2 regions of the Lichenihabitans psoromatis genome follow, and region 2 is predicted to be linked to the other one. Evidence: riboswitches for the same ligand, from Rfam matches in the RefSeq annotation. Region 2 holds a riboswitch; the other holds the start of a gene.
The links. Region 2 has a riboswitch for thiamine pyrophosphate ahead of EY713_RS01785 (ABC transporter permease). Riboswitches for the same ligand answer to the same signal wherever they lie in the genome.
Positions count from the first base shown of each region.

Region 1 (15,766 bases), 1.8 Mb from region 2:
GCGCAGAAGAAAACCGGCCAACCCGTCACGGCCGAAATCATGGTGCCGCTGGTCATGACCAAGGCCGAGCTCGATCTCACCAAAGCCCGCATCGTCGCAATGGCAGAGGCGGTCGAGACGGAAAGCGGCGTCAAGATCCCCTACCAGATCGGCACGATGATCGAACTGCCGCGCGCCGCCTTGATGGCGGCCCAGATCGCAGAGAGCGCTGAATTTTTCTCGTTTGGCACCAACGACCTGACTCAGACGACGCTCGGCATCTCCCGCGACGATGCGGCCTCGTTCCTCGGCCCTTACACGGCCAAGGGCATCCTGCCGGCTGACCCGTTCGTCACGCTGGACCAGGAGGGCGTCGGGCAGCTCGTCAGCCTCGCGGCAGAACGCGGTCGAGCCACCCGCCCCGGCATCAAGCTCGGCATCTGCGGCGAGCATGGCGGCGATCCAGCCTCGATCGCCTTCTGTGAAAAGGTCGGGCTCGATTATGTCTCCTGCTCGCCATACCGCGTGCCGATCGCGCGCCTCGCCGCCGCCCATGCGGCGCTGGGTATTCGCGTCCAGGAGGGCGCTTAAGGCCAAGCTCACGTTAACCTTCCATCAAGCCTAAAGCTCGATAACCACAATTCCGGTGCGGTTCGCCTCGAGGGTCGGTTGCGTTATTAACCCTTGGGCCGACACCGCATCGGAGCCGCGCCTATCATAGGTGCGTCCTCCCTGGGGTTTTGGGCGAAGGTACGGCATGGTCCCCTCACGCATCGGCGTCCGCACCAAGGTCAAGCGCCGCTCCCGCATAGCCTGGGCCTGCGGCACGGTGGCGCCCTGGTGCGCCGCGCTCGTCATGCTCGTGTCCTATGCGGCCGATGCCGGCCAGGATCCCCGTGTCGATGCAAGCCAATCGTTCCGCCTCTATGCGGCCGCCGCTCCTGCGGTTCTGGTTCCGTCCACCGATGCAGGCGAAGCGTTCCATTTTCAGCTTCCGAAGGGCGATCAGGTCGTGCAGCAAGCCCGGCTCGTGATCGGCGATCCGTCCGAGTTTCAGGCGGCGGCCGATGAGATCGACCCGAACCCGGCGCTCAAACCACAAGCCAAGATCTTCCCGAGCGTCGATCGCAGCCATAAAGGCGATCCGACGGTTGGATTGCGACCGACCTTCGACGCCAAGCTTCGCAAGGCTGGTTCTCTCCAGGCCGCCCGCGGCGCGAGTCTCGTGTTCTCCGATGAGAACCCGCAAGCAGAGCCGATGAGTTTCACGCCGGACGCAGGGCCCGCCCCCGGTCCCGAGAGTGTCGCCACTTTCGTGCCGATGCCGGACGGCAAGACGCTGACGACCACGCCATCGTCGTCCGACGCGTCGCCACAGCAAGGCTCGGGTGCCACGACACCGCATATGCAGGATGGCTCGACCCCGACGGTGGCGCGCGCCCTGGCGCTCGATTCGACCACGCCCGTCGAAAGCGACTCGACCCCGGTCGAGATCGCGGCGTTGCCGAAATTCTCACGCGGGCCGCAAGGTGTCGTCACCGGCAACACGACCGTGGTCGGTATCACACCAGCGCATCCGGACTATGCGGCCTTGATCGATTTGACCAAAGCCTCCAGCGAACAGAAATGTCTGGCCGAGGCGATTTACTTCGAAGCCAGAAGCGAGCCCGAGGAAGGTCAGGCGGCCGTCGCTCAAGTCGTGCTGAACCGGGTCAGCAGCGGGCTTTATCCGCAATCGGTCTGCGGCGTCGTGTTCCAGAACCAACAGCGTCACAATGCGTGCCAGTTTTCCTTCGCGTGCGAAGGCCGGGCTCTGCGGATCACCGAGACCGACGCCTGGGCTCAGGCGGTCCGCGTGGCGCATGAGGTCACCGAGGGGAGCGCCTATGTGTCGGACGTCGGCGGTGCAACCCACTATCACGCCAAATACGTCCGGCCATTCTGGGCCTCGCGCCTGAAGAAGATGGACGTGATCGGCCATCACGTCTTCTACAAGTTGCGACCCGGGCAGACCTAAGACCTGCGACGCGCGGGCGCGTGGCATCTAAATTGGTCGCGGTCATGCGACCCACCAAGTTCCAACACTTTTCGTGATTTTCCGTCCAAAGTGTTGGAACTCAGGTTTGACGGCGAGGCCGACTAGCCTTCGGCCGAGACCGCGCCCTTCTGCTTGGCGGCGCGTCGACGCGCATGCAGCACCCATTCGGTGTAGCCGTTCGGCTGCTCGCGTCCCTTGAACACGAGTTCACGGGCGGCCGCGAAGGCTTCGCCGTCGAAGCCGGGCGCCATCGGCCGATAGAGAGGATCGTCGGCATTCTGACGATCAACGACGGCGGCCATCCGCTGCAGGGTCTCATTGACCTGTGCCTCGTTGACGATGCCGTGCTGCAACCAATTGGCGACGTGTTGGCTGGAGATGCGGAGCGTCGCACGGTCCTCCATCAGCCCGACATCGTGAATGTCCGGCACCTTGGAACAGCCGATGCCCTGGTCGATCCAGCGCACCACATAACCCAGGATTCCCTGCAGATTGTTGTCGAGTTCCTGCTGCACATCCTCCGGTGCCCAATTCGATTGCGACACCGGGATGGTCAAAATGGCGTCGACAGGCGTACGTGGACGGGTCGCAACCTCGGCTTGCCGAGCCGCCACGTCGACCTCGTGATAATGCATCGCGTGCAGCGTGGCGGCGGTCGGTGAAGGCACCCAGGCCGTCGTGGCGCCAGACTTCGGATGGGCGACCTTCTGCACCAGCATGTCGGCCATTCGGTCCGGTGCGGCCCACATGCCCTTGCCGATCTGCGCGTGCCCCACCAGACCCATCGCGATGCCATTGTCGACGTTCGAGTCCTCGTAGGCTTTGATCCAGCTCATGTTCTTCATGTCGTTCTTGCGTACGACCGGACCGGCCAGCATCGAGGTGTGAATCTCGTCACCGGTCCGGTCGAGGAAGCCGGTGTTGATGAAAACGACCCGCTCGGCCGCGGCCGCAATGCAAGCCTTGAGGTTGATCGAGGTGCGGCGCTCCTCGTCCATGATGCCGATCTTGATCGTGTTGCGCGGCAGACCGACGAGATCCTCGACCGCCCCAAACAGTTGGTTCGCGAACGCCACCTCGTCCGGTCCGTGCATCTTGGGCTTGACGATATAGATCGAGCCTTTGCGGCTGTTGCGAATGTCGGCCGGTGCATCGAGATTGCGCTTGGCGATCAAAACGCTGACGACCGCATCGAGAAAGCCTTCCGGGATCTCCTGACCGGCCGCGTCCAGCACCGCGTCCGTATACATGTGATGGCCGACATTGCGGATCAGCATCAGGCTGCGACCGGGCAAGCGCACCTCGCCGGTGCCGTCCGGTGCCGTATAGACCCGGTCCTTGTTAAGGTGCCGTGTCAGCGTCTCGCCACCTTTCTTGAAGGTGGCCGAAAGCGTGCCGTCCATCAGGCCGAGCCAATTTGTGTAGATCGCGGTCTTGTCGGCGGCATCGACCACGGCAACGCTGTCCTCCATGTCGACGATGGTGCTGACGGCGGCTTCGAGAACCACATCGGCAAGACCGGAGGGATCGGACCGACCAACCGCATGAGTTCGATCGATCGTGAGTTCGACATGCAAGCCGTTGTGAACCAGAAGCACGGCCTCTGGCGCGGGTGCCGCGCCGCGATAGCCAACGAAGGCCGCCGAGTTCTTTAGGCCGACCGGAGCCAAGCCCTTGGCCAGATCTGCTTTCAGCGACCCATCGACGACCGAGTAGCCGATCACCTGCGTGTGGGAGCCTTGCTCCAGAGGAAGGGCCTTGTCGAGGAACGCCTTGGCGGCGTCGACCACTTTGGCGGCCCGCGCATGGTTGAACCCTTTGCCACGCGCGGCATCACCCTCGTCGGGAATCGAATCCGTGCCATAGAGCGCATCGTAGAGGCTACCCCACCGGGCATTGGCGGCATTCAAGGCATAGCGGGCGTTGGACATCGGAACGACGAGCTGCGGCCCGGCCATGCGGGCGATCTCGTCATCGACATTGGAGGTGCTGATCGCTTGATCCGTCACCTCGGGCAGCAGATAGCCGATCTCCCGCAAGAACCCGAGATAGGCTTCGCCCTGCATCGCTTTGCCGTCCCGATGGTAGGCATCGATCCGCGCCTGCAGGTCGTCGCGAATCGCAAGCAGCTCACGATTGCGGGGCGCCAACGCCTTGATCAAGCTCGCGAAACCTGTCCAGAACCGAGCCGCTTGAACGCCCGATCCGGGCAGCACCTTCGCGTCGAGGAAAGCGTAAAGCTCGTTCGCGACGCTTAGACCAGCGGTCGTTGTCCTGTCCATTGGTGTGCTCCTGGTGATGGGTCTCGACTGATCGTCATACAAGACGGCCTCACCGCTTCAGGGCCGTCATTCTGTGTGGCAAGCCTTGTACACCAAGCGGGCGCGGCACATAATCCCGCCATGGCGCACCGTGATTTCCTGGGGCAGTTTGACTGGCCCTTACCGAACGACTGTCCCGCGCCAGAGTTCTCTTCATGCTGACCATGAAGGGAAAATATGGTCTGAAGGCCATGGTGCATCTCGCGGGCTGTAAGCCGGGTCAACCGGAACTCGTCACCTTCATCGCCAACGAAAACTCGATTTCCAAAAAGTTTCTCGATGCGATTTTGGGGGAGCTTCGCGTCGCGGGTCTCGTCGTCTCGAAGAAGGGCAAGGGCGGTGGCTACGCGCTCGCGAAACCGCCAAGCGAAATCAGCGTGGGCGAGATCGTGCGTATTCTCGATGGACCGCTTGCGCCGATCGATTGTGCCAGCCGGAAATACTATCGGCGGTGTCTCGACTGCAACGATGAAGCCACCTGTACGGTTCGCCGCATGATGATGGAAGTTCGCGACGCGACGGCCCGCGTGCTCGACAACCGATCACTCGCCGAGATGCGGGCTCTCGGCAACCTGCAATCTGACTCGTTGACATACGACATCTGATAAACGGCCGAGCTTCGCGCTCTGCTCGAACCGAGAGCGATGCCGTCACCGGGAACGGGGCAACATCCGGTCAAGGACATGATCGCGCTTGATGAAATGATGCCACAGCGCGGCCGCGATATGCAGCCCCACCACGCCATAGATCGCCCAGGCGCCCCAGAGGTGCAGCTCCTCGGCAACGTGAGACGCCGCCTTGTCGACCGGCACGATCCGCGGCCACTGGAACAGCCAGAAGAACGGTAGCGAGTAGCCGCCCGCCGCCGAGTTCCAATAGCCCGTGAGCGGCATGAACAGCATCAGCGCGTAGAGGCCGAGATGGGCAGCGGACGCCGCCGCATGATTGAGACGGCCCAACCGGTCCAGATAAGGCGGAGCCGCCTTGGCGAGCCGGTAAGCAATCCGCAGCACGATCAGGACCAGCGCCGTCATGCCGAGCGACTTGTGCCACTCCAACAGGAAGCGTCGCGTCGCTTGGCCGGGCGGCTGATAGGCGCAGTAGAGGCCAATCAACATGGCGGCGATGATGATGACTGCCATGCTCCAGTGAAAGCCGCGTTGGACGAGGTCGTAGCGCGGGAGAGGCTCGGCCGGCTGCCGGACGATGTCGAGGTCGAGGGTCGTCATTCCAAATCCAATTTCGACGCGGCCTCCGGGCGGCCAGCACCGCAAAGGCTTTCCCGGTCGGACCGGGCTAAATTGCGGCGTTCGCCATCGCTCGATCGTCTGGCATCGCGATGGCGGAGCGGTGTGGCAAATGGGCCGGGCTACCCGGTCCGCTTGCGTTGCGGTCGCTTTACGATGCTGGCGGAACGCTCCATGGTATCAGGGGTCGAATGCGCTCTAAAATCGAAACCACGCCATCGAGATGAACCTCCCATGCCGATGAAACTGCAAGGATCCTGTCGCTGCGGCACAGTCAGGTTCACCTTGGACAGCCATACGCCCGTCCCCTACCAGCTGTGCTACTGCTCGATCTGCCGAAAGACGACAGGGGGCGGCGGCTTCGCGATCAACATCATGGGCGTAGCCGACAGTCTCGAGGTGACTGGCCAGGATGCCATTGCGGTCTATCGGGCCGAGATCGAGCAGGATGACGGCTCAGTCGAGATCAGCTCAGGCGAGCGAAGTTTCTGTTCAACATGCGGATCCGCTTTGTGGCTTTACGACGAGAATTGGCCAGACCTGATCCATCCCCTGGCGGCCGTCATCGACACGCCCCTCCCGAAAGCGCTTGAGAAAGTGCATCTCATGCTCGACTTTAAACCGGAGTGGGTCGACGCCTCAATCGGCCCAAAGGATCAAACCTTCGCACGCTATCCGGAACAGTCGATCGAGGAGTGGCACCGCTCGCGCGGTCTGTGGATCGACTGAGCGGCTTACGCCGCGGCGCGTGTCGCCGCGACCCAGGCTTTGATCCGCTCTTCGGGATCGTCTGCCTTCACGACATCGGTCACAACAGCGACGCTATCGGCGCCGGCCGTGAGAACGGGCGCGACACGGTCGAGTGTGATCCCGCCGATCGCGACGAGCGGCACCGAACCAATCCGCTGCTTCCAAATGCCGATGCGATCGAGCCCTTGCGGGGCCCATGGCATGACCTTGAGGGTCGTCGGGTAGATCGGGCCGAGCGCAACATAATCCGGCCGTGCCGAAAGCGCCCGATCAAGCTCGTCATCATCATGCGTGCTCAGCCCGACCTTGATGCCGGCGCGATGCAGAGCCGCGAGGTCAGCATCGACGAGGTCGCCCTGCCCGAGATGAACGACGCCGATGCCTTCAGTGATGGCGAGTTCCCAAAAATCATTTAGCACGAGCGTCGCGCCAGCAGCAGCGCAGAGGTCGCGAGCCTGTCTCGCCTGAACGACCTGCTGTTCCGTATCCTGATGCTTCATCCGCAATTGCACGAGCCGCGCGCCCGCCGCGAGCACCCGCTTCACCCATTCGGCGTCGCCGACGACGGGGTAGAATCGGTCCAGCATCATGCCAGCACCGCCTGCCCGAGCACGGGAGTCGAGGGGGCCGCCATATCTCGCGTTTCCATGGGGCCAGCCTCGAAGGCCAGACGTCCCGCTTCGATCGCTTTGGCGAATGCGAGCGCCATTGCGACGGGATCACCGGCTTTGGCCACAGCCGTATTTAGCAGGATGGCGTCATAGCCCAGTTCCATCGCGGCCGCGGCTTGCGACGGCAAGCCGAGGCCCGCATCGACCACCAACGGAATGTCTGGAAAATGCGCCCGCAGGGTTCGGAGACCGAACGGGTTGTTGAGGCCCAAGCCGGATCCGATCGGCGCGCCCCATGGCATCAACACCCGGCAGCCCGCCTCGACCAACCGTTCGGCGACACCAAGGTCCTCCGTGCAATAGGGGAACACCTCAAAGCCCTCGCCGCACAAGATCCGCGCCGCCTCGACCAAGCCGAAAACGTCAGGCTGAAGCGTATCGGCCTCACCGATCACCTCGAGCTTGATCCACGGCGTATCGAACACCTCCCGCGCCATATGGGCGGTCGTCACCGCCTCCTTGACCGAGTGACACCCGGCCGTATTTGGCAAGACGCGAAGGCCGAGATCGCGGATCAACGTCCAGAACGCCTGACCGGCTCGCCCGGCCGCCGACTCGCGCCGCAACGAGACCGTGACGATCTCGGCCTGCGATGCACGAACGGCGTCGGACAGAATTGCGGGCGAGGGATATTGCGCGGTCCCGAGCAGGAAGCGGGATTTTGGTTCGACCCCATAGAACATCGTTATCCTCCCTGCATCGGCGCGACGATCTCGATACGATCCCCCTGACGAAGGGCGGTTACGCTCCGGAGCCGTGCCGGAACGAAATCCCCGTTCAGCGCGGTAGCAACCACGGCTTTGCCAAGGTCCAATTCCTGCAACGCTTGTTCCAACGTATCGGCCGCAAGATCCGTCGCCTCACCGTTCAACATGATCTGCACCATCAGTCTCCTCGAACACAGCGTCGGCCGCCATGCGCGCGAAGGCCGGCGACAGTAAAAATCCATGGCGATAGAGGCCATTCAGCCTGACGATCTTCCCGTCTCGGCGTATAGCCGGCAAATTATCGGGAAAGGCCGGCCGCACATCGGTGCCAATCTCGACCACTTCGGCCTCGCCGAAGGCAGGATGCAGCGCATAGGCGGCGCTGAGCAACTCGATCATCGACCGCGCTGTGATGCGGCTGCGATCGGCGCTTTCGATCGAGGTCGCTCCGATCATGAACAAGCCATCCTGGCGCGGCACGATGTAGAGCGGGATGCGCGGGTGAAGCATTCGGATCGGCCGATGCAGCTTGATCTCGTGTGTGCGGATCACGACCATTTCGCCTTTCACGCCCCTGAGGTCGGGCAAGTCTGCCGCCGCCGCGAAGCCCCGGCAGTCGACGATCCGATCCGCGTCGAGATCCGGGATCGACACATCGCGATCGAAGCTGATCCGCACGCCCATTTGCTCGAGACGAGCCGCAAGAGCGACCAAGGCGCGGCGCGGGTCGAGATGCGCCTCCCGTGGAAAGAGCAGGGCCTTGCGAAACCTCCCGTCGAGATCCGGCTCCAAGCGCGCGACCGCGTCCCGATCCAGCCACTCGAAATCGGTGGTGCGTTTCGAAAAGCGAGACAGCTCGGCTGTATCGCGCGGGGGCGCGACCACGAGCGTGCCTAAAGCCACAGTCCCGGCGATATGGGCCGGCCACCAATCGAGCGCCATCCGGCCGAGATGGGTCACAGCGGGTTCGGCGCTTTCGGCCTCGCACCACGGCGCCAGCATGCCTCCGGCGAACCAAGAACAGGATGCCGCGCCAAGGTAAGCGCCGCGATCCACCACGTCGACGGAAGCGCCGCGCTCGGCGAGTTGGACAGCGGTCACAAGCCCGGCGACGCCGGCTCCCACGACGATGACCCGCATGGCGTCAGCCGCCAACGCCGGCCGCGACGGACCGTAAGCAACTATGGAAAAAAGGGTAGCGGTTCAACATCAACGGTCCCGTCCCTTCGCCGGCATGACCCGGATCAGGTTCGAAGGGTTCGGCTCGTGCCGTCTCAGTCCCGCCCCTGCAAGACACCCCTCGGACAATCGAAAGATAGGCAGACCCCGGCGCGAAGGCAATGCCGCCTCGACCGGCGATCTCATGCGGCTCCCCGATCTTGCGACAGACCGGCCGACGCTCTACTCGTCACGCGAAGGAGCACGGCATGGGACAGCGACTTGAACTCGGGCTCGATACGTTCGGCGACGTGACGGCCGCCCCGGACGGAACCCTCCTGCCCTACGCCCAGGTGATCCGCAATGTCGTCGCCGAGGCGGTTCTGGCGGACCAGGTCGGGATCGATTTCTTTGGGGTCGGCGAACACCACCGCAGCGACTTCGCGGTCTCGGCGCCGGACGTCGTCTTGGCCGCGATCGCTGGGCAAACGAGCCGCATCAGGCTCGGATCGGCCGTGACGGTGCTGAGCTCGGACGATCCCGTGCGCGTATTCCAGAGATTTTCTACGCTCGATGCGATCTCGAACGGGCGCGCTGAAGTGATCGTCGGGCGCGGCTCTTTCACCGAGTCGTTTCCGCTGTTTGGCTATAAACTCGACCAATATGAAACTTTGTTTGAAGAAAAGCTGGCTCTCTTCGCCGCGCTGATCCGACAGGATGCCGTCACGTGGCGCGGGACGACGCGCGGCGCGCTCGTAGATCAGCGCGTTTATCCGACGCTCGAGAAGGGCTCGCTCAAGACGTGGGTTGGGGTTGGTGGCAGCCCGGCTTCCGTGGTGCGTGCGGCGCAGCACGGCCTGCCCATGATGCTGGCGATCATCGGCGGCAACCCGACGCGCTTCAAACCCTATGTCGATCTTTATGGACAGGCGTTCGGCCAAATGGGGCAGCCGGTTCAGCCGATCGGGGTGCATTCGCCCGGCTATATCGCCGAAACAGACGAGCAGGCGCGCGAAGAGCTTTGGCCGGACTACAAGCGCATGCGCGACCATATCGGCGCTGAACGCGGATGGCCGCCAATGGACCGGTCCGAGTTCGATCAGGAGGCGGATCGCGGCTCCCTCTATGTGGGCTCCCCCGAAACCGTCGCCCGCAAGATCGCCCGGACCGCCAGCGCGCTCGGGCTGTCTCGCTTCGATCTCAAATACAGCGCCGGTCCGCTCACCCACGACAAGCTCATGCGGAACATTGAGCTTTATGGAACGCGTGTCATTCCGCTCGTGCGAACCATCCTCGACGAGGCGCTCAGCGGATCCCGCGCGCTTCGAGTTGGCGGTTGACCGCCAACGCCGCCAAGGTGCAGAGCGCGCCGGACAAGAGATAGGCACCAACCGCCCACAGGCCGAAGCGGCTGTAGAAGCCAAGAGCGACAAGCGGCGCAAAACCGGCACCGAAGAGCCAGGCGAGATCCGACGTCAAGGCAGACCCGGTGTAGCGGTTTTCGCTGGAGAAGTTCGACGCAATCGACCCGGCCGATTGGCCGACCGACAATCCCAGCAACGCGAAGCCGAGGAAAACGAAGGTGGTCTGCCCGGACGCACCGCCGCCGAGCAACATCGGGGTCAGGAAGCTGAACACCGCGATCGCCACAGCACAGGTCCCGATGAGATTGCGGCGACCGATCCGATCCGCCAGTACGCCCGACAGCATCACGGCGAAGGCGCAGACGACGGCACCTTCGAGCTGTAACAACAAGAAGTCGGCCGGTGTGCGGTTTGTAAACAAGCCGATGTAGGACAGCGGAAAGATCGTCACGAGGTGAAACAGGGCAAAGCTCGCCAGCGGAATGAAAGCGCCGAGCAGCAGATCGTAGCCCTGCGACCGCAAGATCGTTGAAACGCGCGCCGGTACGAGATCGCGATTTGCGAGAAGGCGCGCAAATTCTTCCGTGGCGATGAGGCGCAAGCGGGCGAACAAGGCCACGACGTTGATCGTGAAGGCCACGAAGAACGGATAACGCCAGCCCCAGCTCAGGAAGTCGGCCTGGGTCAAGTTAAGCAGGAAGAACGCGAACAGCCCGCTTGCGACGATGAAGCCGAACGGCGCACCGAGCTGCGGCATCATCGCGTACCAGCCGCGCCGGTTGTGGGGGGCATTCAACGCCAGCAGGGACGCCAACCCATCCCAGGCTCCACCAAGGGCGAGGCCTTGTGAAAACCGGAAAATCGACACAAGGACGATCGCCCAAATACCGATGTCATTATAACCGGGCAGGAAACTGATCGCGGCCGTCGATCCACCGAGCAGGAATAGTGCGATCGTCAGCTTCACGCCTCGGCCATGGCGGCGGTCGATCGCCATGAAGATGATGGAGCCGATCGGACGCGCCACGAAGGCGAGGGCGAAGAGCGCGAAGGAATAGAGAGTTCCGGTCAGTCGATCCGTGAACGGAAACATGAGTTCCGGGAACACGAGGACCGAGGCGAGACCGAAGACAAAGAAGTCGAACGATTCCGAGGTGCGACCGATCACCACGCCAATCGCAATCTCACCGGGCGACACATGCGATTCGTCGGACGAAACGAGCCTCGCATCCCGCTCGAGAGCCGAGGACGAGGCCACATTCCCACTACTCGCGGCCATGCCACATTTCCTAACGTGAGTTTCAACGATCGATCGGGCGCCGGTAAGTTTCGGGCCGCGCACCAGATAGAACCTGTGCGCCCGCAGCGTCAAACTGCTGCGCTTGGACAAAACGTCCAATCCCAAATATCAGGTCCCGTAGATAGATCGTGTGCAGCGCAGCAAAAAGATGGTTTGGTCGCCCGTGAAATTACTTCGCATCCTCATGATGCTCCCGCTCTTTAGTTTTCTAGGTGGCTGTAACGCGGTTCTGATGAGCCCGTCCGGCGACGTGGCGATTCAGCAGCGCAACCTGATCATCATCTCGACCTTGCTGATGCTGCTTATCATCCTGCCCGTCATGGTGTTCACGGCCCTCTTCGCGTGGCGCTATCGCGCATCGAACGCCGCCGCCGTCTACGACCCGGAGTGGCATCATTCGACCAAGCTCGAGGTGTTGATCTGGACAGCGCCACTGATGATTATCATCGCGCTGGGTGCTTTGACATGGATCAGCACACATCTGCTCGATCCGTTCAGGCCGATCGGACGCATCAGCGCGACCATACCGGCCTCGGACAAGATCAAGCCGCTGACGGTGGAAGTTGTCGCGCTCGACTGGAAATGGCTGTTCCTCTACCCCGACCAGGGTGTTGCTTCGATCAATGAACTCGCGCTCCCGGTCGACGTGCCGGTGCAGTTCAAGATCACGTCCGCGACAGTGATGAACTCATTCTTCATCCCCGCTCTTGCCGGACAGATCTATGCCATGGCGGGTATGCAGACGCAGCTTCATGCGGTCATCAACGAACCCGGTACTTACGAAGGATTTTCCGCAAACTACAGCGGGGCCGGCTTCTCGCACATGCACTTCAAAATGAACGCCTTGAGCGATCAGGATTTTGGCGCGTGGGTCGAGAAGCTCAAGCAGCAGGGCTCGCCGCTCGATAAGACCGAATATGTCGCGCTGGAAAAGCCTTCCGAAAAAGAACCCGTCCGCTATTTCTCATCGACACAGGCCGGGCTGTATGACGCGATCCTCAATCTCTGCGCCATGCCAGGGAAGATGTGCGTCAACGAGATGATGCAGATCGACGCCAAGGGCGGGGCCGGCAAGGACAGTGAAGCGAATTTCGAGCGGTTGAAATATGACAACCATCGCATGGAGAATGGGGACGAAGCGTCCGGAGCCACCTTCCCGGCCTCGGGTCGCCCGCCGAACTCCAACGTTCAGCCCGAGGGGATGAAGCCTCGTGCATTGTCGCCCATCGTCAACGAAAAGGCGCCTTCGACGGGAGACCAGAATGGTTCAGCGTCCGACATGAACGACATGCCCGGCATGAAACCGGACAGCCCGGCCCCGGTCCAGTTAACGAAGTAATTCACCCACTTACGAACACAACAAACGAACGGATCCCATGTTCGCCAATCTCGATCTTCAGCAGTTGATCTTCGGCAGACTGACGCTCGAAGCCATCCCGCACGAGCCGATCGTGGTCATGACGTTTATCGTCGTGGCTCTCGGCGGCATCGCGGTCGTCGGTGCCCTCACGTATTTCCGCCTCTGGGGATACCTCTGGAGCGAGTGGTTCACGAGTGTCGATCATAAGAAGATCGGCATCATGTATGTGGTCTTGGCCATCGTGATGCTGGTGCGCGGCTTTTCGGACGCGATCTTGATGCGGAGCCAGCAGGCGATTTCGTTCGGGAGCAACGACGGCTATCTGCCGCCGCACCACTATGATCAGGTCTTCACGGCTCACGGCGTCATCATGATCTTCTTCATGGCGATGCCGTTCGTAACTGGTCTGATGAATTTCGTGGTGCCACTTCAGATCGGTGCACGAGACGTGGCATTCCCGTTCCTGAATAACTTCAGCTTCTGGATGACCGCGAGCGGTGCCGTGACGGTTATGCTGTCGCTGTTCATCGGCGAATTCGCACGCACCGGTTGGCTTGCCTACCCGCCGCTCTCCGGCGCGTCCTACAGCCCCGGTGTCGGCGTCGATTATTACATCTGGTCCCTGCAGATCGCCGGTATCGGGACGTTGCTGTCCGGCATCAACCTGATCGCCACCATCGTGAAGATGCGGGCGCCTGGCATGACGATGATGAAGCTGCCGATCTTCACCTGGACGGCGCTTTGCACCAACATTTTGATCGTCGCGGCCTTCCCGGTTCTGACCGCCGTTTTGGCGCTTCTGTCTCTCGATCGTTATGCTGGAACGAACTTCTTCACGAACGACCTCGGCGGCAATCCGATGATGTACGTGAATCTGATTTGGATCTGGGGCCATCCGGAGGTTTACATTCTGATCCTGCCGGCCTTCGGGATCTTCTCGGAAGTCGTGTCGACCTTCTGCGGCAAGCGCCTCTTCGGTTATGCGTCCATGGTCTATGCGACCGTGGTGATCACCATCCTGTCGTATCTCGTCTGGCTCCATCACTTCTTCACGATGGGGTCCGGTGCAAACGTCAATTCGTTCTTCGGCATCACGACGATGATCATCTCGATCCCGACGGGGGCCAAGATCTTCAATTGGCTCTTCACGATGTATCGGGGTCGCATTCGGTTCGAACTGCCGATGATGTGGACTGTCGCCTTCATGCTGACCTTCGTGATCGGCGGCATGACCGGCGTTCTCCTGGCGGTACCCCCGGCCGACTTCATGCTGCACAACAGTCTGTTTCTGGTCGCGCATTTCCACAACGTGATCATCGGCGGCGTCGTGTTCGGCTTGATGGCGGGCGTGACCTACTGGTTCCCGAAAGCCTTCGGCTTCAAGCTCGATCCGTTCTGGGGTCATATGTCGTTTTGGTTCTGGGTCGTCGGTTTCTACGTCGCCTTCATGCCGCTCTATGTGCTCGGCCTAATGGGCGTCACGCGGCGCCTCAGCCATTTCGATGATCCCTCGCTTCAGATCTGGTTCATCATCGCCGCCTTTGGCGCACTTTTGATCCTCGTGGGCATTGTCTCGTTCATCGTGCAGATCGTGGTCAGCATCATGCGCCGTGAAGAGCTTGCGGACCTGACCGGCGATCCGTGGGGCGGCCGGACTCTCGAATGGTCCACGGCTTCTCCGCCGCCCGAATATAACTTCGCGTTCACGCCTCAGGTACATGACCTTGATGCGTGGGCCGACATGAAGAAGCGGGGCTATGTTCGACCCCTGCAGGGCTACAAGGCAATCCACATGCCGCGGAGCACCTGGGCCGGCGTTGTTCTGGCGGCGCTCAGCACCGTCTTCAGCTTCGCGATGATCTGGTACATATGGTGGTTGGCGGTTCTCGCCTTCGTCAGCATCCTCGCGGTCGCGATCCTGCATACCTTCAACTACAATCGGGATTTCTACATCCCGGTCGAAGACGTGGTCCGGGCGGAGAGCCGCCGGACGAAGATTCTCGCAGGGCAGGTGTAAAGGCGATGACCGACGCATCGAGCGCCGTCACCACAGGCGATGAACCGCTGACGTTCTACGTGGCAGAAGAGCATGGGCACGCCGAAGGCGGCACCATGCTCGGCTTCTGGATCTATCTGATGAGCGATTGTCTCATCTTTGCGGTCCTCTTTGCGACCTACGGGGTCCTTGGTCGCAATTATGCGGCTGGGCCGTCGCCGGCGGATCTCTTCGATTTGTCGACCGTCGCGCTCAACACTTCAATGTTGCTGCTGTCGTCGATCACCTACGGGTTCGCCATGCTGGCCATGGAGAAGCAGCAGCAGCGCACGACGCTGATGTGGCTGGCGATCACCGGATTGTTTGGCGCAGCGTTCGTTGGCCTCGAGGTCAACGAGTTCATCCACCTCATCCATGAGGGTGCGGGACCGCAGCGCAGTGCCTTCCTGTCGTCTTTCTTCACCCTTGTTGGCACGCACGGTATCCACGTCTCGCTCGGCATCATCTGGCTGATCGTCTTGATGGTCCAGGTTGGTCAACGCGGTCTCGTGCCTGAGAATAAGCGCCGTCTGATGTGCCTGAGCATGTTCTGGCATTTCCTCGACGTGATCTGGATCGGCGTATTTTCGTTCGTCTACCTCCTGAGTGTGCTTTGATGACCGCGAATAATGCCGTTCATGTCGAGGTTCTCCCGGACCACCACGAAGCCGGGCATGGGTCCCTCAATGGTTATCTGACCGGGTTTGTCCTTTCGGTCATCCTCACGGCCATTCCGTTCTGGCTGGTGATGGGGCATGTCTTCGACGATACGCGGATCACGGCTTTCGCGGTTATGGGTTTGGCGGCCGTTCAGATCGTGGTCCACATGGTCTATT
Region 1 is NZ_CP036515.1:3,222,162-3,237,927, reverse strand. Features, by position in the region: gene ppdK (pyruvate, phosphate dikinase) at 1-570, shown strand, start outside; gene EY713_RS15010 (cell wall hydrolase) at 737-1,996, shown strand; gene EY713_RS15005 (malate synthase G) at 2,119-4,299, opposite strand; gene EY713_RS15000 (RrF2 family transcriptional regulator) at 4,494-4,943, shown strand; gene EY713_RS14995 (cytochrome b) at 4,989-5,567, opposite strand; gene EY713_RS14990 (GFA family protein) at 5,820-6,314, shown strand; gene EY713_RS14985 (thiamine phosphate synthase) at 6,320-6,925, opposite strand; gene EY713_RS14980 (thiazole synthase) at 6,922-7,695, opposite strand; gene thiS (sulfur carrier protein ThiS) at 7,692-7,889, opposite strand; gene thiO (glycine oxidase ThiO) at 7,867-8,853, opposite strand; TPP riboswitch at 8,917-9,024, opposite strand; gene EY713_RS14965 (LLM class flavin-dependent oxidoreductase) at 9,141-10,211, shown strand; gene EY713_RS14960 (MFS transporter) at 10,177-11,514, opposite strand; gene cyoA (ubiquinol oxidase subunit II) at 11,684-12,874, shown strand; gene cyoB (cytochrome o ubiquinol oxidase subunit I) at 12,912-14,912, shown strand; gene cyoC (cytochrome o ubiquinol oxidase subunit III) at 14,918-15,547, shown strand; gene cyoD (cytochrome o ubiquinol oxidase subunit IV) at 15,547-15,766, shown strand, end outside.
Region 1: linked by a shared signal. The riboswitch ahead of thiO (glycine oxidase ThiO) and the one ahead of EY713_RS01785 (ABC transporter permease) in region 2 are both predicted to bind thiamine pyrophosphate.

Region 2 (15,766 bases):
ATCGTGCAGGCCGCGACCCGCACGAAACCGTGAGCGTAAATGGAGCGAAAGGTCATGCCCCGCTTTTAGCGGAAAAGCGGGGCATGGGCCAGTCGAGCGAAGGTTTACGACTTGAGATGCGGTCCGATCAGCGACAGATCGGCGGGGCCGAGTCGGTCGTTGGCGGTCTGCGCCTGATGCCAATAGGGATAGGCGAGCGGCATCTGGCTGACGGTGTCGAGACGACCGCGCTCCTCCTCCGACAGCTTGAGGTCGGCGGCACGCAGATTGCTCTTCAGCTGGTCGTCGGTTCGTGCCCCGACGATGACGGTGCTGACGCCGGGGCGGCCGAGGAGCCACGCGAGCGCAACTTCAGCGCCGGACACGCTTCGCTTCTCCGCGATGTCGACCACAACATCCACGATGTCGTAGAGCTTGCCTTCGTCATGGACCGGCGGTTCGCTCCACTCGTTCAGCTTGCGGCCTTCGGGCTGCGGCTGACCACGCCGATATTTGCCCGACAGCAGACCGCCCGCAAGCGGGCTCCAGACCATGATACCAAGGCCCTGATCGAGCGTGATGGGAATCAGCTCCTGTTCGGCCTCGCGTGCCTGGAGCGTGTAATGGATCTGCTGGCTGATGAAGCGCGGAAGCTTGTCGCGCGCCGCGATCGCGAGCCCCTTCATCAGATGCCAGCCCGAGTAGTTCGACGCGCCGACGTAACGAACCTTGCCCGAGCGGACCAGCATGTCGAGCGCCTCGAGCGTCTCTTCAAGCGGTGTCAGCCCGTCCCACTCGTGGAGTTGGTAGAGGTCGATCCGGTCGGTGCGAAGCCGCTTCAGGCTGGCCTCGCAGGCATTGACGAGATGGTATCGAGACAGACCACGCTGGTTCACGCCATCGCCCATCGGAAACCGCGCCTTGGTGGCGATCAGCAGATCATCGCGCTTGCCGGCCACGACCTCGCCGACGATGTCCTCGGAGGCCCCACGCGAATAGACATCCGCCGTATCGATCAGATTGATGCCGGCCTCGACGCACATGTCGATCTGCCGCTTCGCCCCGGCTGTATCGGTCGACCCGACCTTGCCGAATTCGCCCTGACCGCCGAACGTCATGGTGCCCATGGTCAGCACCGAGACCTTCAGGCCCGAATGCCCAAGTTGCCTATAGTCCATTCTTCACGCCCTCGTTTGCTCCCCACCGGATCGCGGCATCGCTCGTTGGCTCGGCTAGAAGCCAGCCAGAACGATCTTGCCTTTCGTGCGTCCGGTCTCGATCAACGCATGAGCCTTGCGAAGGTTGACGGCGGTGATTGGACCGAGCGTCTGGTTCAGCGTGGTGCGGATCTTGCCCGCATCCACGAGGCGCGACACCTCTGACAGCAACTCGTGCTGGGCGATCATATCGGGCGTGTGGAACAGCGAGCGGGTGAACATCAGCTCCCAATGCAACGCCACGCATTTGCGCTTGAACGCCATTACGTCGAGCGTCTTGGCATCGTCGATCACGCAAAGGTGGCCTTGGGGTGCGATGAGCTCGACAATGTCGGCGAGATGCTCCTCGGTTCCGGTCGTGGAAAACACGAAGATGGGGGCACCGATCCCGAGCTTTGCCACCTCGGCCGCAAGCGGCACATTGTGGTTTACGACGTGATGGGCGCCGAGGTCCCGGCACCACTCCTGGGTTTCCGGCCGCGATGCGGTCGCGATGATGGTCAAGTCGGTGAGCAACCGCGCCAGTTGGATCGCGATCGAACCCACGCCACCAGCGCCACCGATAATGAGGATCGCGTCCCCTTTGCGTTTTTGCCGATCGTTGACGCGGAGGCGGTCGAACAAGACCTCCCAGGCCGTGATCGCGGTAAGCGGCAGCGCGGCGGCCTCTGCAAAATCGAGAGAGGTGGGCTTCGGCCCGACGATCCGCTCGTCGACAAGATGGTATTCAGCATTCGTGCCGGGTCGATCGATGGCTCCGGCGTAGAACACATCGTCGCCCACCTTGAACAGCGACACCTCGGGTCCGGTCGCCACCACGATGCCGGCAGCGTCCCACCCCAGGATCTTGGGTGTCCCCGGTTCGGGTTTCACGCCCCGCCGGACCTTCGTATCGACGGGATTGACCGACACCGCCTTGATCTCGACCAACAGGTCGCGCCCGATCGGCGTCGGCTTCGGCATGTCGACGTCGATCAACGCCGTTTCATGATCGATCGACAACGGTTCGGTATAGGCGACTGCACGCATGGGAGGCTCCTCAACTTGCGATAGTGTCCATGTCGCGCTTCGGATAAGACGGGCAAGTACGCACATAAACCGCCCATAGGATCACAAAGGATACTATGCCCCGCCCGCGCCATGCTCGTTTCGATTGCTCGCCGGGATGCCCCGTCGAGGGAGCACTCGCCTTTATCGACGGCAAGTGGAAGGGCGTGATCCTGTTTCACTTGCAGGCGGAGACGCTTCGCTTCAACCAGCTTCGCCGCAAGCTTCCCCACGCGACGCAGCGGATGTTGACCAATCAATTGCGCGAGTTGGAGCGCGACGGCCTCGTGATTCGCACCGTCTATGCCGAAGTGCCGCCAAAGGTCGAATACCGGCTGTCGCCACTTGGTCAAAGCCTCGAGCCGGTCATCAACGCGCTCAAGTCCTGGGGCGACGAACATCTCGAGATCGTTCCCGCCGAGCCAGCCGAGCCAGAGGCGGCCTTGGTGATGTCGACCCAAGACTCGCAGGCCTAGTCAGGTGGATCTCATCCTTGGATTATTCGCCGTCGCGGTCGCGGCGGGGTTCATCGACTCGATCGCAGGAGGCGGCGGCCTCTTGACCGTGCCGGCGCTGGCGCTGGCAGGGTTCGATCCGCTGACGGCGGTCGCGACCAACAAGCTGCAAGGCAGTTTCGGGTCAGGGTCGGCGACCCTGGCGTTTGCGCGCGCGGGCCGGATCGATCTTAAAACAATGTGGCCCATCGCGGTGGCGGCCATGTCGGGCGCTCTCATCGGCGCGTTCACGCTGACCTACATCCCACGCGACGCGGCCACGATCGCGCTCCCGTTCCTGCTCGCGGCCGTCGCGCTTTATTTTCTGCTGTCGCCACGGATCAGCGATCTCGACGTGCACCAGCGGATGCCACGCCCGTGGTTTATTGCGACGATCGTGCCGCTTGTCGGCTTCTACGACGGGGTATTCGGCCCGGGTGCCGGCTCGTTCTACACGATCGGCTTCGTCAGCCTGCTCGGTTTCGGGCTGCTCAAGGCCACAGCCCATACGAAGCTCGCGAATTTCGCCAGCAACATCGCGGGTCTTCTGGTGCTGGCGTTGTCGGGCCATATCGTCTGGGGGGTCGGGATCGCGATGGGGGTCGGACAATTCGTCGGCGCCCGGATTGGCGTGTGGATGACGATCCGGCACGGCACGCGCTTGGTCCGGCCTCTGCTCATCACGGTCTGTTGCGTCCTCGCCGTTCGGCTATCGATCGCGCCGACGCATCCGATCGGCGCCTGGCTCCTGGCGCATGGCGTGATCTGATCTGCGGACGGCCTCCGTCGCCGATTGACGGCACCGCGGATTTGCGTCTATATGCGCCCCACTTCGGGCCGCAAGGCACCGTCTTCATTCGGCTATCGTTCGCGGGTTTTTCGCTGACGAGCCCTCCGTCCAAGGCAAACTCAATGGCGAATACCTCCTCGGCCAAAAAAGCCGTCCGTAAAATCGAGCGCCGCACCCGCGTCAATCGCGCGCGACGGAGCCTGATGCGCACGCAGTTGCGTAAGGCGGAAGAGGCTCTGACGGCTGGCGACGCCAAGGTTGTTGGTCCGATCCTCATCAAGACCGAAGCGGTCGTGATGCGCGCTGCCCAGAAGGGCATTATCCATAAGAACACGGCTGCCCGTAAGGTGTCGCGCCTCGCCCGCAAGGCGAAGGCTCTGAACCAGGCTGCCGCATCCTAAGTCAACGCGCCTCGTGAGAGAGCCGTTGTTTGACCTGTGATTTGATTGAACCGCGTGGCTCAGGCCGCGCGGTTTTGTCGTTGGTGCTGTTGGAAGGCTCGTGATCCGAAAGCGGCCGCGGCTCAGCCGATCCCGAGACGAGCAGCCTCAGCTTGTCCCTGTTCAAAGCCAGCCAACGCGACCTCCGCACCGCGATTGCGGTCCATGAGATTCGGTCCGAAAACCTCAAGCGACTTTTGGTCCGGCACGATCAGGCGACACTTGCGCACTCCAAGTTGCTCAGCCTCGTGCCGCGCCGCATGGGCCATGTGATCGGCAAATGGCAGGACCGTGACGGCGAGCATCACCACCTCGTCGCACCCGGCCGCGAGATCGGAATTGGTCGGAGAGCGCATCCCGCCGTCGAAATAGCGTGTGGCCCCGATCGTCACAGGTGGATAAAGGCCCGGCACGGCGCAACTCGACGCCACGGCCCGGTCGAGCGGGACGCGGGATGTTGCGTCCCAGACGCGGAATAGGCCGGTTTCGGCGTCGATGGCCGTGCAGGCAAAACGCGCCGGCCAAGTCTGGTTGGACAAGATCTGGTAGGACCCCGGCTTTTCGGGTTGGAGCAACCGCGCTATTCCGGCAACGAAACGCTGTTCGCCGACGGTCTTCGAGGCCAGCGCATAAGCGCCGATTTCGCTCAGCAAAGCCGTATCGGCGTAACCGCTAGGCGGCTTTCGCATGATGAATTGGATCAGCGGCGCGAGATCCTCGGCCACGAAAACGATATCCGGGTCGGCGTGCTCTCCCCTGCGCGCCACCTCCACGAAGGTCGTGTAGAGCTCGCTCGGGGGGCGGCCAGAACACAACAACGCCCCGACCACCGATCCGGCCGAGGTTCCGATCACCTTGTCGGCCTGAAGCAGATCGACGCCACTATCGGCCAGCCCGGCAATGACGCCAAGTTGCCAGGCGATGCCGATCGGGCCGCCACCGCCGAGAACGAGGGCGCGGGTCGGTGTCAGGGTCTGGTTTGTCATGGCGAGACAACGCCATTCACCCGACAACGATCCCGACGCGCCCTCTTCGATCGTCACGCGCGACGATGATTCATCGCGCGCCGATGTAGCGCTCCACCGGCTCGACCTTGTCGATCAGCCCCTTGGCCTTCAAAAATTCGGCGAAGCGGATGTAGCGCTCCGGGTCAACGGCGGCGGGGCTGGCTGCAAGCCGCGGAACCGTGTCCTTCCAGGCCTGCCGGTTGAGGTCGTCATCAAGCTTCGGATAGGCCTTGATGAACATGGCCCAGGCGTCGTCGGGATGGTTGAGAATATACAGCGTTGCTTGCTCGGTGGCGTCCAGAAAGGCGCGGACGGCCGGGCTCTTCGCCTTCTCGGGCGTCGTCACGTAGATCAGTTCGTCATAGGGCGGGAAACCATAATCCTCGGGATCGAAGACACGGCCTGGATGACCCGCGAGCTTCATTTCGGTGAGCTCGAAATTGCGGTAACCCCCGATCACAGCATCGACCTGCCCGCTGACGAGCGCCTGGGTCAGCGCGAAATTGACGTCGACGAGCTTCACGTCCTTGAGGGTCAGCCCAGCCGTCTTTAGCAAAGTCTCGAGCAGGGCTTGCTCATAGCCGGCGATCGAATAGCCGATCGTCTTACCCTTGAGGTCGGCCAGGGTCTTGATCGGGCCGCTTTCCAGCGCGATCAGCGTGTTGAGCGGTGTCTCAATGGCGGCGCCGACGCGCTGCAGGTTCATGCCGTCCTTCACCTCGAGGTAGAAGGTCGGCTGATAGGTGACGGCGATGTCGCCCTGCCCGGCCGCAACAAGACGCGGGGGCGTTGCCGGGTCGGCGGGTTCGATCAGCGTCACGTCGAGCCCGGCCTTCTTGAAATAGCCCCCCTCTTTGGCGATCACGATCGCGGCGTGGTCGGGGTTGACGAACCAATCGAGGATCACGGTCAGTTTGTCGTCAGCCCGCGCGGAGCCGGTCGACCAACCGACGCCAATCAGCAGCGCCAGCGCAATGAGAAGATTTCGATACACATTACTCTCCTTGAGGATTGAAGGGCGACAGGGTGTCGGGCGCCCAGAAGACCAGGCGCCGTGTCAGCAGGCCGACGGCGCCCCAAAGCGCGATCGAAAAAACGACGAGGATCGTCAGACCCGCGAAGACGAGGTCGGTCTGCATGCGTGCATTGGCATGCAGCATCAGCAGGCCGAGGCCGGAGGACGAGCCGACCCACTCGCCGACGATGGCGCCGATGGGTGCGGCCGCCGCTGCGACCCGAAGACCGGAGGCGAGCGCGGGAAGTGCGGAAGGCACGCGGATCAGCAGCAAGGTTTGCAGTCGGCCAGCGCGATTGAGCCGGCCGAGATCGAGCAAGCCGGTATCGGTTCGGCGCAGCCCCTCGAAAAAGGTCGTGGTCACCGGGAAGAAGATGATGAGCGCCGCCATGGCCAGTTTCGAGGCGAGGCCGAAACCAAGCCAGACCACCAGCAGCGGCGCGATGGCAAACACCGGCAGGGCTTGCGAAACGACCAGCAGCGGCCCGACGGCGCGCTCGAGGCGTGGCGATCCCGCCATCAGCAGCGCAGCCGCAATCCCGAAGACGGAGCCGATCAGCAAGCCGCCGATCATTTCGCCGAAGGTGACGAGAGCCTCGGGCAGGATGATGGACCAGCGGGTCGCCAGCGTCACGGCGATGCGGCTTGGCGCGGGCAGCAGAAAAGCCGGAACGGCGAAGAGCCAAACCGCGAGCTCCCAGGCCAACAGCACGCCGCAACCCGTAACGATGCCAGCGATCGGCACAGCGCGGCGGGCGGTGCGCCCCGCAGCTATGGCCGGGACAAAACGAGGCAGCATTCGTGAACGAGTGACAAGATTCGAGAGGGGTGCCCTCGACATTCGCGTTCCCTCCGCCGGCATGACCCGGTTCAGGTTCAACGGGTTTTTCTCGGCTTGCGAGAAGTCTCAGCCTGGCTCACGCCCAGGCACCCCGACGACTAAGGTTTGAGCCATAGCCGAACCATTCCTTGGCCGCAACCGTGTTCGGCGGCACGCTGTGCGGAAACGTCTCGAGCGACCGAGGCGCAAAGTCAGCCGTGAGCCCTATCTAGGTAGAGGATCTAGTTTTCGACGGGGGCTCGGCCTTGACCTTTACGTCTGTGCAATCCGACATCGCGCTGAAAACACGGCAGGGCCGTCCCGCCCCACGGGCGCCGGGCCCTGTGCCACTCGACCAGCCTCTCGGCCCTCTCGAGTTGCTTCGCGCCTTGCGCGACAATCCGATGACAACCTGGACCAAACGGCACTTCACCGAGAAAGTCGTGGGCGGAACCGGGCTCCTCGGCCGCGTGATGGTATTCAGCGATCCCGCCCTGATCCGGCATGTGCTGGTCGATAATGCGGCGAATTACTGGAAGGGCGACCTGCAGCAGCGCATGCTGTCCCAAGGGCTTGGCAAAGGCCTTCTGCTCGCCGAGGGCGAGCTTTGGCGGAGCCAAAGGCGCGCTATGGCGCCGTTATTTTCGCCGCGCAACGTCGCTGGATTTCAGGGCACGATGGCCGATGTCGCGCATAACCTCGTCGATCGGTGGCGACGGCAGCGTGATGGCCGCACTGTGGATGTGGCCAATGAGATGGCGCGCGGCACGCTTCGCATTCTGGCGCGGACCATCTTTTCGGACGGCTTGACGCGGACCACCGACGAATTCGCGAGGGCGGTCACCAGCTACCTCGACGTGATCGGCAAGCTCGACCCGCTCGACGTGCTCGATGCGCCCGAGTGGGTGCCCCGTGTCGGGAAATGGCAGTCCCGCCCGACCCTGACCTTCTTCGAGGATGCGATCGACGCGATGGTCGTGCGGCGGCAGGCGCAGATCAAGGCTGATCCCGCCTCCGCGCCACGGGACCTGTTGACCTTGTTGCTCGAAGCTGCCGACCCTGAGACCGGCGCCGGCCTCAGTGAACTCGAGGTGAGGGCCAACGTCATGACCTTCATCGCGGCAGGCCATGAAACAACATCCAACGCGTTGACCTGGGCCTTGTATCTGCTGTCCCAGGCGCCCGACGCGCGACGTCGTGTCGAGGAGGAGGTCGATGCCTTGTTGCCGGACGGCATCGTGGCGCCGGGCGTGCTCGATCAATTGGTCCAGACGCGAGCCGTGCTCGACGAAGCCCTCAGGCTTTACCCACCTGCGGCCACGATCAGCCGAGAGGCGCGAGACTTCGATCAGATCGGCGATATCCGCATCAAGGCGGGAACCGGGATCATCATCTCACCCTGGGTGCTACACCGGCACAAACTGCTGTGGGAGCAGCCCGACAATTTTCGGCCGGAGCGTTTTTTGCCCGAGGCGCGAGGCACAATCGACCGGTTCGCCTACTTGCCGTTCGGGGCTGGGCCGCGCGTCTGTATCGGCGCCTCCTTCGCCTCACAAGAGGCCGTGACCATGCTGGCCACCATCATCCGATCGTTCCGGCTGGACCTCGCCAGAGGGCACGAGGTTATGCCGATCCAGCGCATCTCGCTGCGGCCGAAAGGCGGGATGCCGATGGTCTTGCGGCGGCGCTGACGGTCAGCGCTTTGCGTGGACCGAGCATACTTTTGCGATAGCGCCGACGCTCAGCGTTTCGCATCGGTGAGTGGGAAGGCCCGCATGAACACCGCCACCACGGCCGTGACATGACGCGCGATGTCCTCGCTTGTCGGCGTCTGCTGAACGCAAAGCAGAACCGGCAGGAGCAAGTGTTTGCACATGTCGCAGAAAAAGCCGCCTGCGAGCACCGGATCGTCGATCGAGATCACGCCTTTATCGACCTGCGCCCGCAGATAGTCGCCGAGGCGTGTCTGGCCGATTTCTGGCCCGGCCTCGTAGAAGGCGCGTCCAATACTCGGAAATTTGGCCGCGACGCTAGCGACGATCCGAAGATGCGCCACCGAACTCGGACGCAACATGCGCTCCAGCAACCGTTCACCAAAAGCCTGCAACGTGGTCGCGACATCGGCATCGCGGTGATCGAAACGGCACATTTGCTCGGCCTGCTCGCGCTTGTCCTCGCGGATCAACGCCTCGAACAAGGCTTCCTTGCTGTCGAAATAGACGTAGAGCGTGCCCTTCGACACACCGGCCCGTCGCGCGATCTCGTTCATACTGGCCGCGTCGAAACCGTCCTGCAGGAAAACCTCGCGCGCGCCGTCGACGATCTGACGGCGTTTCGCGCCTTCGTCACGCCCCTTGGGCCCGTCGTCGGACGGTCGCTGCGGTGGTGATACGAGGCTCACGTCGGCTCCAAATTGTTTGACCGAACGGTTCAGTCAGTCTTGATCTACGAACGAAGACCCGCTAAGTCAATGCAAATGACCGAACGGTTCAGTCAATCCGTGCTGTTCGATCACATGTGTTGGAGCACGGCATGCCGGAACATCCTACTACCGAAACGTCGGCTGAGGTCGGCGCTGCACAGACCGTGCCGATGGGCGGCGAAGTCGTGGTGCAAAACGCGACCCAGGCACCAAGCTCTGTCGCGATGACGGGTCAGGTCCTTCCACCCAAGAAGAAGCGACGCCGTGTCGTGCTGCCGCTTGTGCTGCTGGCGGCCGTCGCCGGTGGCGGCTACGAAGGCTACAAGTGGTTCGTCGAAGGCCGCTTCCTCGTGTCGACTGATGATGCCTATGTCAAAGCCGACATGTCGATCATCGCCGCGAAGGTGGGCGGCTACGTGACCACGGTGCCGATCGTCGACAACGTTCACGTGACGAAGGGCCAGGTCCTCGCCACGATCGATGATGGGGACTACAAGATCGCGGTCGATAGCGCGCAAACCCGCATCGACACGCAGGATGCGACCATCGCTCGCATCGGCCAACAGGTCTCGGCTCAAAACGCCATGATCGATCAGGCCAAGGCGCAGCTTCTCTCGGCCAAAGCCGAAGCGCAGCGGACCGTGACCGAATATCAACGCGCCAGCAGCCTGATGCAGAGCAGCTACGGGACGCAGCAGCGGCTCGATCAAGCCTTGACCGACCGCGACCGCAGTGCGGCGGCGGTGGCGAGCGCCGTCGCAGCGCTCTCGTCGGCTGAGGCGAACGTCGGCGTGTTGCAGGCCCAGAAGCTCGAAGCCCAGAAAGTGCGGGCGGAGCTCGGCACCACGCTGGCCCGGGCGCAGCGCGACCTCGACTTCACGATCATCAAGGCTCCGTTTGATGGCATGATCGGCAACAAGGCCGTTCAGCCTGGCCAATATGTGCAGACCGGCACGCGTTTGCTGGCCTTGGTGCCGCTCGACAGCGCCTATGTGGAAGCCAATTTCAAAGAGACTCAGCTTGATCGGCTGAAGCCCGGACAGAAGGTGACGATCAAGCCGGATGCGTTCTCGAGCCGCACCATCGAGGGTAAGGTCGAGAGCGTCGCACCGGCATCTGGGGCGGAATTTTCGATGCTCCCCCCTGAGAACGCGACCGGCAATTTCACCAAGATCGTGCAGCGCATTCCAGTGCGGATCAAGATCCCGACCGCCGTTGCCGAGGAGCGTCTGCTGCGGCCGGGGCTGTCGGTGGAGGTTGAAGTTCATACCCGCGACGAAAATCAGCCGCAGCCCTCGCTGATGACCGCTCTCGGCCTCGACGCTGTCGCGTCGGCTGTGCGTCAGCACACCAGCAAGGCGGATTGATCCGATGTCGACTGTCAGCATCGCGGCGCGCCCCGTTGCGGCGCTGACGCCCACGCCCGCCGCGGCGGCCCCGGGGCTCGACACACGCAAGCTGATCACCTTCATCTTCATGGTGTTCGGCATGTTCATGGCGATCTTGGACATTCAGATCGTCTCGGCTTCGCTCGCCGAAATCCAAGCCGGCCTTTCGGCCAGTTCGGAAGAGGTTGCCTGGGTCCAGACCAGCTATCTCATCGCCGAAGTCATCATGATCCCGCTGTCCGGGATTTTGTCGCGCGCCTTCTCGACCCGCTATCTGTTTGCCTTTTCGTGCGCCGGCTTCACGCTGATGAGCTTCATGTGCTCGACCGCGACGGACATCAATCAGATGATCGTGTGGCGCGCCCTGCAAGGCTTCATCGGCGGAGCCATGATCCCGACCGTCTTCGCGTCGTCCTACATGATCTTCCCGAAGGAAAAGCAGCCGATCATTGCGCCGCTGATCGGGCTGGTGGCAACGCTCGCGCCCACGATCGGGCCGACTGTCGGCGGTTACCTAACGGATCTCTTCTCCTGGCACTGGCTGTTCTTGGTCAATGTGGTGCCCGGCATCATCGTCACGATCGCGACCTATTTCCTGATCGATTTCGACAAGCCCGATACGTCGCTTCTGCAGAAGTTCGATTGGACGGGTTTGTTCGGCATGGCGGTGTTCCTCGGCGCGATGGAATATGTGCTGGAAGAGGGACCGCAGAAAAACTGGTTCGACGAGAACGTCATCGTTTGGAGTGCCGCCGCGTCGGTTGTGGGCTGCATCGTTTTCTTCTGGCGGGCCTTCACGGCGCCTCAGCCCATCGTCGATCTCACCGTTTTTTCCAACCGAAACCTCGCGATGGGCTCGATCTTCTCGTTCGTGATGGGCATCGGCCTCTATGGCCTCACCTACATCTACCCGGTCTACCTCGCCGACGTGCGCGGCTATTCCTCGCTGCAGATCGGCGAAACCATGTTCGTCTCCGGTCTATGCATGTTTGTCGCGGCGCCGATCGTCGGCCGTCTCATGGGCAAGATCGACCCGCGCATCATGATCGGGGTCGGCTTTCTCGGCTTTGCGATCGGCACCTGGCAAGCCTCACTGATCACGAAAGATTGGGATTTCTGGGAATTGTTGGTGCCGCAGATGCTGCGCGGCTTTTCATTGATGACCGCCATGGTGCCGATCAACAATGTGGCGCTCGGAACGGTGCCGCCCAATAAGCTCAAGAACGCATCCGGCCTGTTCAATCTCACGCGTAACCTTGGCGGCGCCGTTGGGCTCGCCATGATCAACACGACGATCAACAACCGTTGGGATCTGCACTTGCAGCGGCTGCATGAAAGCGTCGCCTGGGGACATGTGCAGGCCGAGGAGATGATGACCAATCTGACCGGCGCCTTTGCGTCGATGGGATCGGATGCGGCGATGTCGGCCACCAAGCAACTCGCCCGCATGGTGCGGCGGGAGGCGCTCGTCATGTCTCTGGCGGACGTCTTCCTCGCCCTGACGGTGCTTTTCGTGGCGTTGGTCTTCGTCACGCCGCTGATGCAGAGGCCGGCCCGCAAGGGCGGCGGCGACGCGCATTGAGGCGACGACGACTGCCGTTTTAAAAAAGGCTCGCCGTTAGATTGATGGTCAGAGCCAGCACAACGGTGTTGAACGTAAAGGCGATCAAGCCGTGCACGGTACCGAGGCGCCGCAGCGGCTTCGACGTAAATTCGATGTCGGCGGTCTGGCAGGCCACGCCGATCACGACGGCAAAATGCAGGAAATCCCAATAATCTGGCTCCTGATCGCCAGGAAACTTCAGGCCGCCAATCACGTCGTCTTCTTGCGGTGTGCTTTCGTCCGGGGCGTAATATTCATGCGCGTAATGAAGCGCGAAGACGACCTGGACCGTGAACCAGGACAGCGCCACCGTGGCGATCGCGGCCCCGATGCGAAGGCCCTTTTCTAAACCGGCCGCATTTTTGGCCAACGATAATTCGATGCCGACGGCCGCCAAGCTTGCAGCTGCTGCGATCAACACGACCCCGAGAATCAGGCCCTTTCCTTCGTCTTGTTCGGCCACATAGGCCTGAATGTCCTCGCCCTGTTGCTTGCGCCAGTTCAACATGATGAGGACGACGAACCAGACGCAGGTAACGTCCCAGGACACCACGGCGGCAGAACTCGCTTGAAGCCCCGGCGCGAGGAGCGTGAGCGCCAGAAACGTCGCCAAACCGGCCACGATTCCACTCGTCAGGCGCGGGCGCCATGCAAACGGGCCGAGCCATCGGCGAAGCAGGGGGCGCGGGCGGTAAAATTTGCGAGTTGTCTTCATGCCCTCGTGTGTCGCATCACCGATGGCGACACCGCAAGCCGAACCTTTCACCCCTCACATCAGGCCGCTGCAGGAGCGGTCTGATGTCGGTCGACCTCAGCGCTTTATTGGGCGTCATGCGGATGCGGGGCCGTGCCGGTGGCCGGTTTGGCGACTTTGGTCGCGACCATCTTGGTGTTCATCGCAAAATCGGAAACGCGCGCCCAGGTTTGCGAACCGCACAGAAAGTGCAGCAAGCACCCTCTCACTTCGAGTTCGGCGGGTTTATCGATCGCCAACGTCACTTCATATTTTTTGCCATCGTCGGCATTGTAGATCTCACCCGCGAAATGCGTCTTGTCCTCGGGCTTAAGGTCCTGAATGATCTGCAAGCCGAGACTCGGGCGGCTCCGTTTTGCTGGATCGGGGTTCTTGATATCGGTCCGAGGTTGGCCTTTGTCATTCAGCGGGTCCTTCATCCACGCCACGTAGCCGCAAAGCCCGGAATTATCCGCGCCGCACTTCTCCAGCCTGATCTTGGCGCGACCATCTTCGGTCAGCCACGTCCCGACGGGATCGAGCGATGCGGGTTGCGCGAAAGCATGGGCGCTCATCAACACAAGTCCCAAAAAAGCAGAGCCGACTAGCAATCTCACGGAACGCTCCTCACTGGCGCGGTGTCGGAAAGATGTGCTTTCCGTACCGCAGGGGATCACCGAATTCCAACCGATCCCCAATTTGCATTGACGATTGGCGGATGAGCAGGTTTGAAACCAGCGTCATCGTCGAGGCCTATCGCAGGGCATCGTGGCAGGATGTTGGCTGTCGTCTGTCCTGGCATCTGGAACCAGCAGGCCGGCGACGAACGCAAGCGTTCGTCGTCATGATCGTCGCCTTCTGCCAAGCGGCGTCCTCTTTGGCGAAAGCAGGCATGTCTCAGCTTTTCGCAGGAACTCCCGCAACGAAGGCGGCTCCGTTGGATTGATGGTTATCCTTGGTGCCGCGTTGCTGTACCAGGGGTCGTCCTATCCCACTGCAATCGTGAATGGGGTTCAGGAGCGGAGAAACCGTTGCAGCCGAGCGATATCGAGGATCTTCTGCGCCGCGAGCGGGAGCTTCTTCAGGACATCAGAACCATTCGCGTCGCCCTCGCGGCGGCCGACAGCTCAGGCGTGACTCCGTCCGGCGAGACCGCGACGACATTCGACCAGACGCTGCTTTACCGGGCCATCCTCGAAAGCGCGACCGACTATGCCATCATCGCCGCAAGCCTCGAGGGGCGGATCGTCGAATGGAACGTCGGGGCACGGCGGGTTCTCGGCTGGTCTCAGGAGGAGATCGTCGGCCAGGACATTCGGATCATCTTTACGCCGGAGGATCGCGAGGCCGGCGTCCCCGAACGCGAGATGAGCACCGCCATCGAGGCGGGCCATGCGATGGACCTGCGATGGCACCTGCGCTCCGACGGATCTCGATTTTGGGCCGATGGTCGGATGATGCCGCTGAAAACCATCAGCGGCGAGATCACCGGTTACCTCAAGATCCTGAAGGACGAAACCGGGCTGAAATCCTCCGAAATGCAGATTTCGGCGCATGGCAATGTTCTCCGTACCATCACCGACACGATCGATACGGCGATCATTCAGGTCGACGCATCCCATCATATCGTCTTCGTCAATCCGGCTGCGGAACGGCTGCTCGGCTGGTCGGCAGCCGATCTCCACGGCCGGTCGTTCTACGACACGCTGTGCTTGTCGCCTGCCGCGGATGAGGCTGACACAAAGGCGCTCCGCGATGTCCTGCAGACCGGCAAGGTCGTTCGCGACATCGAGGCGACGTTCGCGAGGCGTGACGGCACCCCAGCCTATCTGAGTTGCTCGAATACGCCGATCCTGGTCGACGGTCTCGTGGTCGGGGCCGTGATGGCGGCGCAGGATCGCTCGGCGCGCCACCATGCCGACGAGGCGAACCGAGCCGAGTTGCGGAGACACGAAGCGCTCGCCGAGGTTCTCCGCGCGATAGAAGCGGGTGCAGGCGACCTCGACGCGATCGTGGCGGCTGTCGCCCATGGTGCCTTAAAGGTCATGCCGCAGGCGATGGGAGCCGCCGTCCAAATGGTCGAGGACGAGCATTGCGTCTATCGCGCTGTCGCCGATCCGGCTTTCGGCGCGGTCGGTCTGCGGCTTCCGCTCGATCGAAGCCTTTCGGGAGCAAGCCTTGCGCTCGGGCGGCCGCTCATCAGCGACGATACGGAATGCGACGATCGCGTCGACCATGATCTCTGTCATCGGTACGGCATCCGCTCGATCATCGCGGTGCCGATCTCGAGACATGGCGTGTTCATCGGTGTCTTTGAGGCGACGGCGACGACGCCCCAGGCTTTCGGGCCGCGCGACGTTTTGGTGGCACAAATCCTGGTCGGCCATCTCTCGACGGGGTTTGCCCAGGTCGACGAAGCGCGGGCCTTGCGAAACATGCGTCAAAGCGAAGAGCGGCTGCAGCTGGCGCTTCACGCTTCGGAGACGATTGGCATCTGGGATTGGGATGTGGCCAATGATCTCTGCTATGCCGATCCTCGCTTCGCCCGCCTATTTTCGGTTGATCCCGCCGCAGCGGCCGCCGGCCTTCCCATGGCCGATTACGCCCCCGGCATCTTTCCCGACGATCGCGTCTGGATCGGCATAGCGGTCCGCAAGGCGCTCGCCGAAGGCAGCGATTACGCGATCGAGCATCGCGTTCAACTATCGGACGGGTCCATTCGCTGGCTCGCGGCGCGCGGCCATTGTTACAACGGGCCGGACGGTCGTCCGAGCCGTTTTCCAGGCGCTGTCGTCGATATCACGGAGCGCA
Region 2 is NZ_CP036515.1:357,801-373,566, forward strand. Features, by position in the region: gene EY713_RS01745 (NAD(+) synthase) at 1-56, opposite strand, end outside; gene EY713_RS01750 (aldo/keto reductase) at 105-1,157, opposite strand; gene EY713_RS01755 (zinc-binding alcohol dehydrogenase family protein) at 1,212-2,225, opposite strand; gene EY713_RS01760 (winged helix-turn-helix transcriptional regulator) at 2,321-2,719, shown strand; gene EY713_RS01765 (TSUP family transporter) at 2,724-3,506, shown strand; gene rpsT (30S ribosomal protein S20) at 3,650-3,928, shown strand; gene EY713_RS01775 (patatin-like phospholipase family protein) at 4,051-4,953, opposite strand; gene EY713_RS01780 (ABC transporter substrate-binding protein) at 5,024-5,968, opposite strand; gene EY713_RS01785 (ABC transporter permease) at 5,970-6,788, opposite strand; TPP riboswitch at 6,820-6,934, opposite strand; gene EY713_RS01790 (cytochrome P450) at 7,076-8,500, shown strand; gene EY713_RS01795 (TetR/AcrR family transcriptional regulator) at 8,551-9,210, opposite strand; gene EY713_RS01800 (HlyD family secretion protein) at 9,342-10,598, shown strand; gene EY713_RS01805 (DHA2 family efflux MFS transporter permease subunit) at 10,603-12,201, shown strand; gene EY713_RS01810 (DUF1345 domain-containing protein) at 12,221-12,844, opposite strand; gene EY713_RS01815 (DUF2147 domain-containing protein) at 13,042-13,530, opposite strand; gene EY713_RS01820 (PAS domain S-box protein) at 13,987-15,766, shown strand, end outside.